2 regions of the Cohnella sp. LGH genome follow, and region 1 is predicted to be linked to the other one. Evidence: riboswitches for the same ligand, from Rfam matches in the RefSeq annotation. Region 1 holds a riboswitch; the other holds the start of a gene.
What was found. Region 1 has a riboswitch for ZMP and ZTP ahead of J4772_RS01990 (bifunctional 5,10-methylene-tetrahydrofolate dehydrogenase/5,10-methylene-tetrahydrofolate cyclohydrolase). Riboswitches for the same ligand answer to the same signal wherever they lie in the genome.

Region 1 (3,401 bases):
GATCGCGGTGCACAACGATTCGTATAATGGCGAGATTCTCCGCGCGATTGAAATCGAGTGCCGCCTGCTTGGATTTGAAGTGATGCTGAATTTCGTAAGGGCCGGAGACGAGCCGCTGTCATGGTTGGAAAATATTTCGGGGCTTATCCTGCTCGGCGGCGGATTGATTACCGACGAGATCGTTCAGGAATTGAGAGGATATGCCGTACCGATGGTGCTCGTCGACAATTACACGCACACAGGCGACGGATTATCCGTTCACTCGGATCATTACGGGGCAGGTTACTTGGCGACGGAGTATTTGATCCGCAATGGACATACCCACATCGGTTTCATCAGCGGACCGGCGAAGTACAAACCGCTGATCGACCGTTATGCGGGCTACTGCGCCGCGCTGAGAGAGAACGGACTAACGCTTGTGACGGACTACATTACGCCTAACTTCGACCGTAAGTACATTAAAGGATATTACGAAATGAAATATTTGCTGGAGTTGCCCCGCAGGCCCACCGCGGTCTTCGCGGTTAGCGACCGATCGGCGTTCGGAGCGCTGCAAGCGCTGCAGGACGCAGGTTTGACTCCCGGGCGCGACATCGAACTGATCGGGTGCGACAATATTAGCGGCGACCAGGAGATTAAGCGGCGAATACCGACTGTACACATTCCGCGAGCAGAGGTAGGTCAGATGGCCGCTCGTTTCCTGCTGGAGGCGATGAGGGGCAATGAACTGAGCGGCAAGGTTATCATTCCCGGTCGGCTGGTGTTGCCGGAGACGTCGGAAGCGGCGGCGGGGGGCGCGCAGGGCAATGCAGTAACCGCTGCGGCCGGCGGGAGCGAATCCGGCCAGCACTTCTCATAAGCGATGCGGAGGGATAGGCATGGGCAAGGATATCCGCCACTTTACGCCTTTCGTCAGAGTTGCCGCGGACAGCGTGCATCCTGTTCCGTGGATTATCAAAGAGCATATCGCGAAGGAATATGAAATTTTGTATGTGAAAGAAGGGGAGCTGTCCGTCGTGGCAGACAGCCGCAGCTATCGCGGTTTGCCGGGTGATTTATTCCTGTTCCGCCCGGGACAGAGCTATTCGATTCGCTCCGTTTCGAAGCAGGCGATTCGCAGGCTGTACCTTCAGTTCGGTCTGGAGCGGGGAACGGGGGCGCACGAGGACCCTTCGCCGCTGCCTCTGGACTCGCTGCCGATCGGAATCCAGCTGCGGGAGCCGGCTATGTTCGAGCAGAAGCTGCTCGATATCATCCATGAACGCGATCAGCAGATGCTCTACTATGAGATCAGGACCGTCGGCATGGTTATCGAATTGCTCGCCTGCTTGATGCGGGAGCGCCACTGGCAGAGGTTGCCGTATGTTCACATCAACCGGGAAGTGCTGCTGAAGGTGCAGCAGTATTTATACCTTCGTGCAGACTGTCACGTTACGCTCGACGAGTTGTCGTGCGAATTCTGCTTCAGTAAGTTTTACCTGAACCGTATGTTTCGCGACGCGTTCCAGGTCAGCCCCATGCAATATCATCAACAGATTCGGTTGGAGAAAGCCAAACAAGCGATTCAGTTGACCAATCGGCCACTGACCCAAATCGCTGAACAATTCGGGTATCCCAACGTGCACGCATTCAGCAGATCGTTCAAGAAGAAGCAGGGGGTTCCGCCGTCCTTCTATCGAACCGGTAACAATTGAACGCTTGACCATATCGCCTTCCGGCTGACATTAGTGTTGAATCTGTTAAATATTTCTGTCAGAATGCAATTAGATGTTCGGTATGCGTAACTGGCGAAACGTGGAGTACCACGGGGGAGCGCATACTTCATACAGCCGGTCGCCTGGGCAGAGGTAAGGAGTAAATTTCCTTGCCTCTTTATGTTTTTAACTGGGAGAAAGGGATGATGAGGCATGCGGTAGTCATCGGAAGAAGCCCCATTCTCGGCAAACCTGTATCGGCCATGTTGTTGAACAAAGATGCGACGGTAACCACATGTCACTCCAAGACAGTGAATCTGGAGGAGTTTGTGAGAGCGGCAGATATCGTTGTCGCAGCAGTCGGAAAACCGCGCTTCGTTAAAGGCGACTGGGTTAAGCCCGGGGCTGTTGTGTTGGATGCCGGATACAACCCGGGAAATATCGGCGATGTGGATTATGAGGCATGCCTTCCGCATGTATCCGCCATAACTCCGGTTCCCGCCGGAGTAGGTCCTGTGACCATCGCCACGTTATTGAAGCACACGGTTGCCGCCGCTATGAAAGCTCAAGGATACTAATTCCGGATGGGAGCGAGCGAGAGATGAGCGTGCAAAGCACAATTTCTTATATAGTCGAAAGTTTAAAGCACATCAACGGGATAAGCGCACTGGTTCTTGGCGGCTCAAGAGCCAGAGGGACTGAAGGACCGAGCTCCGATATTGATATCGGGATTTACTACGATTCCGATAAAGGGTTGGACATTCCCAAGCTTCGCCGGGTCGCGACTGTACTCGATGACGAGCATAGAGACAACTTAGTGACAGAGATTGGCGACTGGGGACCCTGGATTAACGGCGGCGGCTGGTTGAAGGTGAATGAAACTCCGGTCGATTTTTTGTTGCGCGATCAAAATAAAGTGTCGCGAGTGATCGAACAGTGTGCTGCGGGAGAGCTTACTATCGATTATCAGCCAGGGCATCCCCACGGCTTCGTCAACTCGATTTATTTTGCGGAAGTCGCATCGTGTAAAGTGTTATGGGACCCGTCCGGCGTCATAGATAAACTGAAGAACAGAACAACGCCTTACCCGCCCGCTTTTCAAAAAGCAACCCTACAGAAATTTTTTTGGGAGGCGTCCTTTTCTCTCGAAAACGGATATAAAGGAGTCTACAAAAACGATTTGTCTTATGTCGCAGGCTGTTGTTTCAGAGCGGTAGCCTGCTTGAATCAAGTTTTGTTTGCAATTAACGAAACCTGCTTGATGAACGAGAAAGGGGCTGCCGCGATCGCCGATTCGTTTAAAGCGGTGCCAGACAGCTACTCTCAAAGAATAAACCATATTTTCACCTTGCTCACAGCAGAACAAGATAGTTCAAGGGAAGCTTTAAGCCTGTTGCGCGAGCTTATTGATGAAACGGAGCGGCTCCTGAAAAGCGAAACGCTTCCGCGCTAGAGGGATACTAAGCCATTTCTTACCTTTTGACGGCAGTGAGTGAGACAGTATGCCTTTCTTTGCATCTGGAGATGTGCTAAAATAACTTCAATTCGAGGATCGGAGGGTTGTCCTAACAATGGGTGTTATAAATTATTTCAGATTGCGTTCTGTCTCTTTGGCCACTAATTAAATAGTGAACAAAGGCTCTGCCTGCGTGCGGAGCACAACGGAATCGGTCTGCCCATTTTAGGATATCCTGCTGCAAATAGGGA
Region 2 (3,401 bases), 1.2 Mb from region 1:
TCATGTCCTCCCCACGCGCTTAGCTCGAAAAAGACACCGGAACGCAAAAAAAGCCCTCCGGCTTCCAGTCAGGAAGCAAGAGGGCTTGTGCTTATATTCTATGCAACCAAAGCATTAGTACGCCAGGTTCGGGTACAAAGGATACTGCGCAGTCAGATCGGCGACCATCTTGCGGGCTTGCGCCAGCGTCGCTTCGTCCTTCGTATTTCTCAACGTCAGAGCGATGACCTTGGCGATCGTCTTCATCGCTTCGACGTCCATGCCGCGCGTCGTAACGGCCGGCGTGCCGAGACGGATGCCGCTCGTAATGAACGGGCTGGTCGGATCGAACGGAATCGCGTTCTTGTTAACGGTAATCGCTACGGAGTCGAGCACATGCTCCGCCTCTTTGCCCGTAATGTTCAAGTTGCGCGTATCGATTAGCATCAGGTGGTTGTCGGTGCCGCCGGATACGATGTTCAGACCTTCGGCGACAAGCGCTTCGGACAGCGCCTTGGCGTTGATGACAACGTTGCGCGCATAATCCTTGAACGAAGGCTGGAGCGCTTCGCCGAGCGCGACCGCTTTAGCCGCGATGATGTGCATCAGCGGACCGCCTTGCGTGCCCGGGAATACCGCTTTGTCGATCGCCGCCGCCCAAGCTTTGCGGCACAGAATCAAGCCGCCGCGAGGACCGCGCAGCGTCTTGTGCGTCGTCGTCGTAACGAAGTGCGCGTACGGCACCGGATTCTGGTGCTCGCCGCCGGCTACAAGACCTGCGATATGCGCCATGTCGACCATGAACAGCGCGCCTACGTCGTTGGCGATTTGGCCGATTTTCTCGAAATCGATCGCGCGCGGATAAGCGGATGCGCCTGCAACAATTAGACGAGGACGGTGCTTAAACGCCGCCTTGCGCAGCTCTTCGTAATCGATCGTGAACGTCTGGTCGTTAACTCCGTAAGCGACGAAGTTGTACAGCAGGCCGGACGCGTTCGCCGGATTGCCGTGCGTCAAGTGGCCGCCGTGCGCCAAATTCATGCCCAGTACCGTATCGCCCGGCTTCAGAACGGCCAGATAGACGGCCAGGTTCGCCTGAGCGCCGGAGTGAGGCTGCACGTTGGCGTGCTCGGCTCCGAACAGTTCCTTCGCACGATCGCGAGCGATTTGCTCCGGGATGTCGACGTATTCGCAGCCGCCATAGTAACGCTTGCCCGGGTAGCCTTCCGCATATTTATTAGTCAGAACTGTGCCCATCGTTTCGAGAACGGCTTCGCTGACGATATTTTCGGAAGCGATCAGTTCGATGTTGTCGCGTTGACGTTTCAGTTCCAGGTTCAGGGCTTCGACGATTTCCGGATCTTGATTGCGCAAATTTTCCAACATAATAGCTATTCCTCCCGTTTTGTAGTCCGTTTTTTTTGTTCCTTTGCTCATTCGATAAAGCGTTAATCGCAAGCAGGCGACGAGGGACTGCCGCCAGACTCTCCCGCGATGGAAGCATTTCGGCCATCCTGCTCGTAAACGGCTCTTGCGCCCCCGATCAACTTCGGCCGAGTGGCGGCCATGTTAACCCGAGCGTGCCCAACCTCGCGGATGGACGGCCTGAGAGGCACGGCGACGGGACGAAGATGCATCCCGATGAGCGTCTCGCCGATATCGATGCCGGCATGGGCTTGCACTGCCTCGACGAGACAGGGCTCCTCCAGTCGGCGATAAGCGTAGGCGGCCATCGACCCGCCCGCTTTCGGGACGGGAACCGCAGCCACCTCGGTCCAGCCTTGAGCTTCGGCTAGCCGCCGCTCGGCCACGAGCGCCCGGTTCAGATGCTCGCAGCATTGCCAGACGACATGCACCCCGACGCGCGCCCGCACCCGTTCGACCCCTTCATGAATCAGGCTCGCAACCTCCTCCGCCCCGAAGGTTCCGATCCGCTGTCCTCGCACTTCGCTCGTGCTGACTCCCAGCACGACAATCTGGCCCGGACGGAGCTTGCCCATCCTCACCAATTCGTCCATCAACATTTCCGCTTGATCGACGATCGAACGAGACTCCGCAGTCATACCTGCCATCCTCCTAGGGCGTGTCTGCATACTCCGAGGGCAGCAGATTTTGCCGAATTTTCGTCCCATGCAAGGAACTTTTGTGAAGGCGTACCGGGGGTACGTCAAGCAAAAGTGACGAAGCAGGGGGCGAAAAGGCGGTGAAAGACGCCCCCGAGCGGGTTTGCAGACATGCCCTCGCCGCACAGTTGTTCCGTTAGACGACAATACAGGTATTATACCTGAATTTACCGGGCTCAAACATAGGACGGGTGTCGAACGATGTCGCATTAACGCCTCCAGCCGGCGTCCCGATCGGCTTCAAACCAAGTTCGAACAACCTCTTCAAGAGGTAAAAAGACAAAAAAGAGCAAGCGCGCTTATAGCACGCTGCTCTTCGCCCAGGCGACCGGCCGTCATTCCGATGCTCCACCGTGGTATACTCCACTTGTCGTCGCCAGTTACATCGGAATCTTGAAGTTATAGGATCATCATACCTAAGCTTCGCAAAAAAATCAATCACCGGCTCGCGAATTTCCGCGATCCCGGTCCCACTTATCGATCAGCATCAATAAAATATCCTCGATTTCGTCGGCTGTCCGCTCATAGAGCGACAACGGGCCTCCGAACGGATCGGCGACATCGAAGTCCGGAATTCGGCGCTGCAGCTCGAATAGCCGTACCTTCTCCTCGTCCGTCATCGGCTCGCCGAGCAGCTGCTTTACCTGCCACTCCGAATAGATCCGTTCCGCCTCCGCCACATCGTCCATAACCGGATCTCCGCGCAGCGCATATTCCTTCAGCGTGAACGTCTTGGACAGCGCTTCGGGATAACGTTCCAGAATCGCCCTCTTGTGCCCGGCCGTCATCGTCAGGATGAGGTTGGCCCAGACTACCTCTTCCGCGCTTAACGAAGTCGAAGTTCCGGGTATCTCCAGTTTGCGCCTTTTGAGCGTCTCCGCCGCATTCGGCGAAATCGGCGAGCCGTTAGCCGCGGCTATGCCTGCGGAGCGAATCTCGAGCGGCTTGCCGCTGCGCGCGGCCAAATCCTTGAAGATCGCCTCGGCCATGGGACTACGGCAAGTGTTGCCCGTGCATACGATCAAAACCCGATTCATATTCTCCCCCTGCTTGCATAGTTGATGGATAACTCTCTATATCAGAAATAATAGACCAAATCCGAACAAAATAACACCGCCAAGCGCCTCGCCATATCCTCCCAGGCTCCGGCTTGCTTTTCTCCCGAGCATCAGTCCGAACACGCTCAGCATTCCGCCGAACAGCCCGAACATCAGCACGGTTAGCCACACATGCGCAGAGAACATCCCCAAGGATACCCCGACGGAAAAGGAATCGACGCTCACGCTAAATGCAAATACG

Region 2: another riboswitch for ZMP and ZTP. It lies ahead of J4772_RS33800 (TIGR01440 family protein); the one in region 1 lies ahead of J4772_RS01990 (bifunctional 5,10-methylene-tetrahydrofolate dehydrogenase/5,10-methylene-tetrahydrofolate cyclohydrolase).

The regions. Positions count from the first base shown of each region.
Region 1 covers NZ_CP072117.1:501,322-504,722, forward strand. The annotation lists gene J4772_RS01980 (LacI family DNA-binding transcriptional regulator) at 1-859, shown strand, start outside; gene J4772_RS01985 (helix-turn-helix domain-containing protein) at 879-1,694, shown strand; ZMP/ZTP riboswitch at 1,771-1,850, shown strand; partial or broken gene J4772_RS01990 (bifunctional 5,10-methylene-tetrahydrofolate dehydrogenase/5,10-methylene-tetrahydrofolate cyclohydrolase) at 1,904-2,272, shown strand; gene J4772_RS01995 (nucleotidyltransferase domain-containing protein) at 2,296-3,147, shown strand.
Region 2 covers NZ_CP072117.1:8,195,400-8,198,800, forward strand. The annotation lists gene glyA (serine hydroxymethyltransferase) at 115-1,365, opposite strand; gene J4772_RS33800 (TIGR01440 family protein) at 1,428-2,042, opposite strand; ZMP/ZTP riboswitch at 2,414-2,496, opposite strand; gene J4772_RS33805 (low molecular weight protein arginine phosphatase) at 2,537-3,139, opposite strand; gene J4772_RS33810 (manganese efflux pump MntP) at 3,176-3,401, opposite strand, start outside.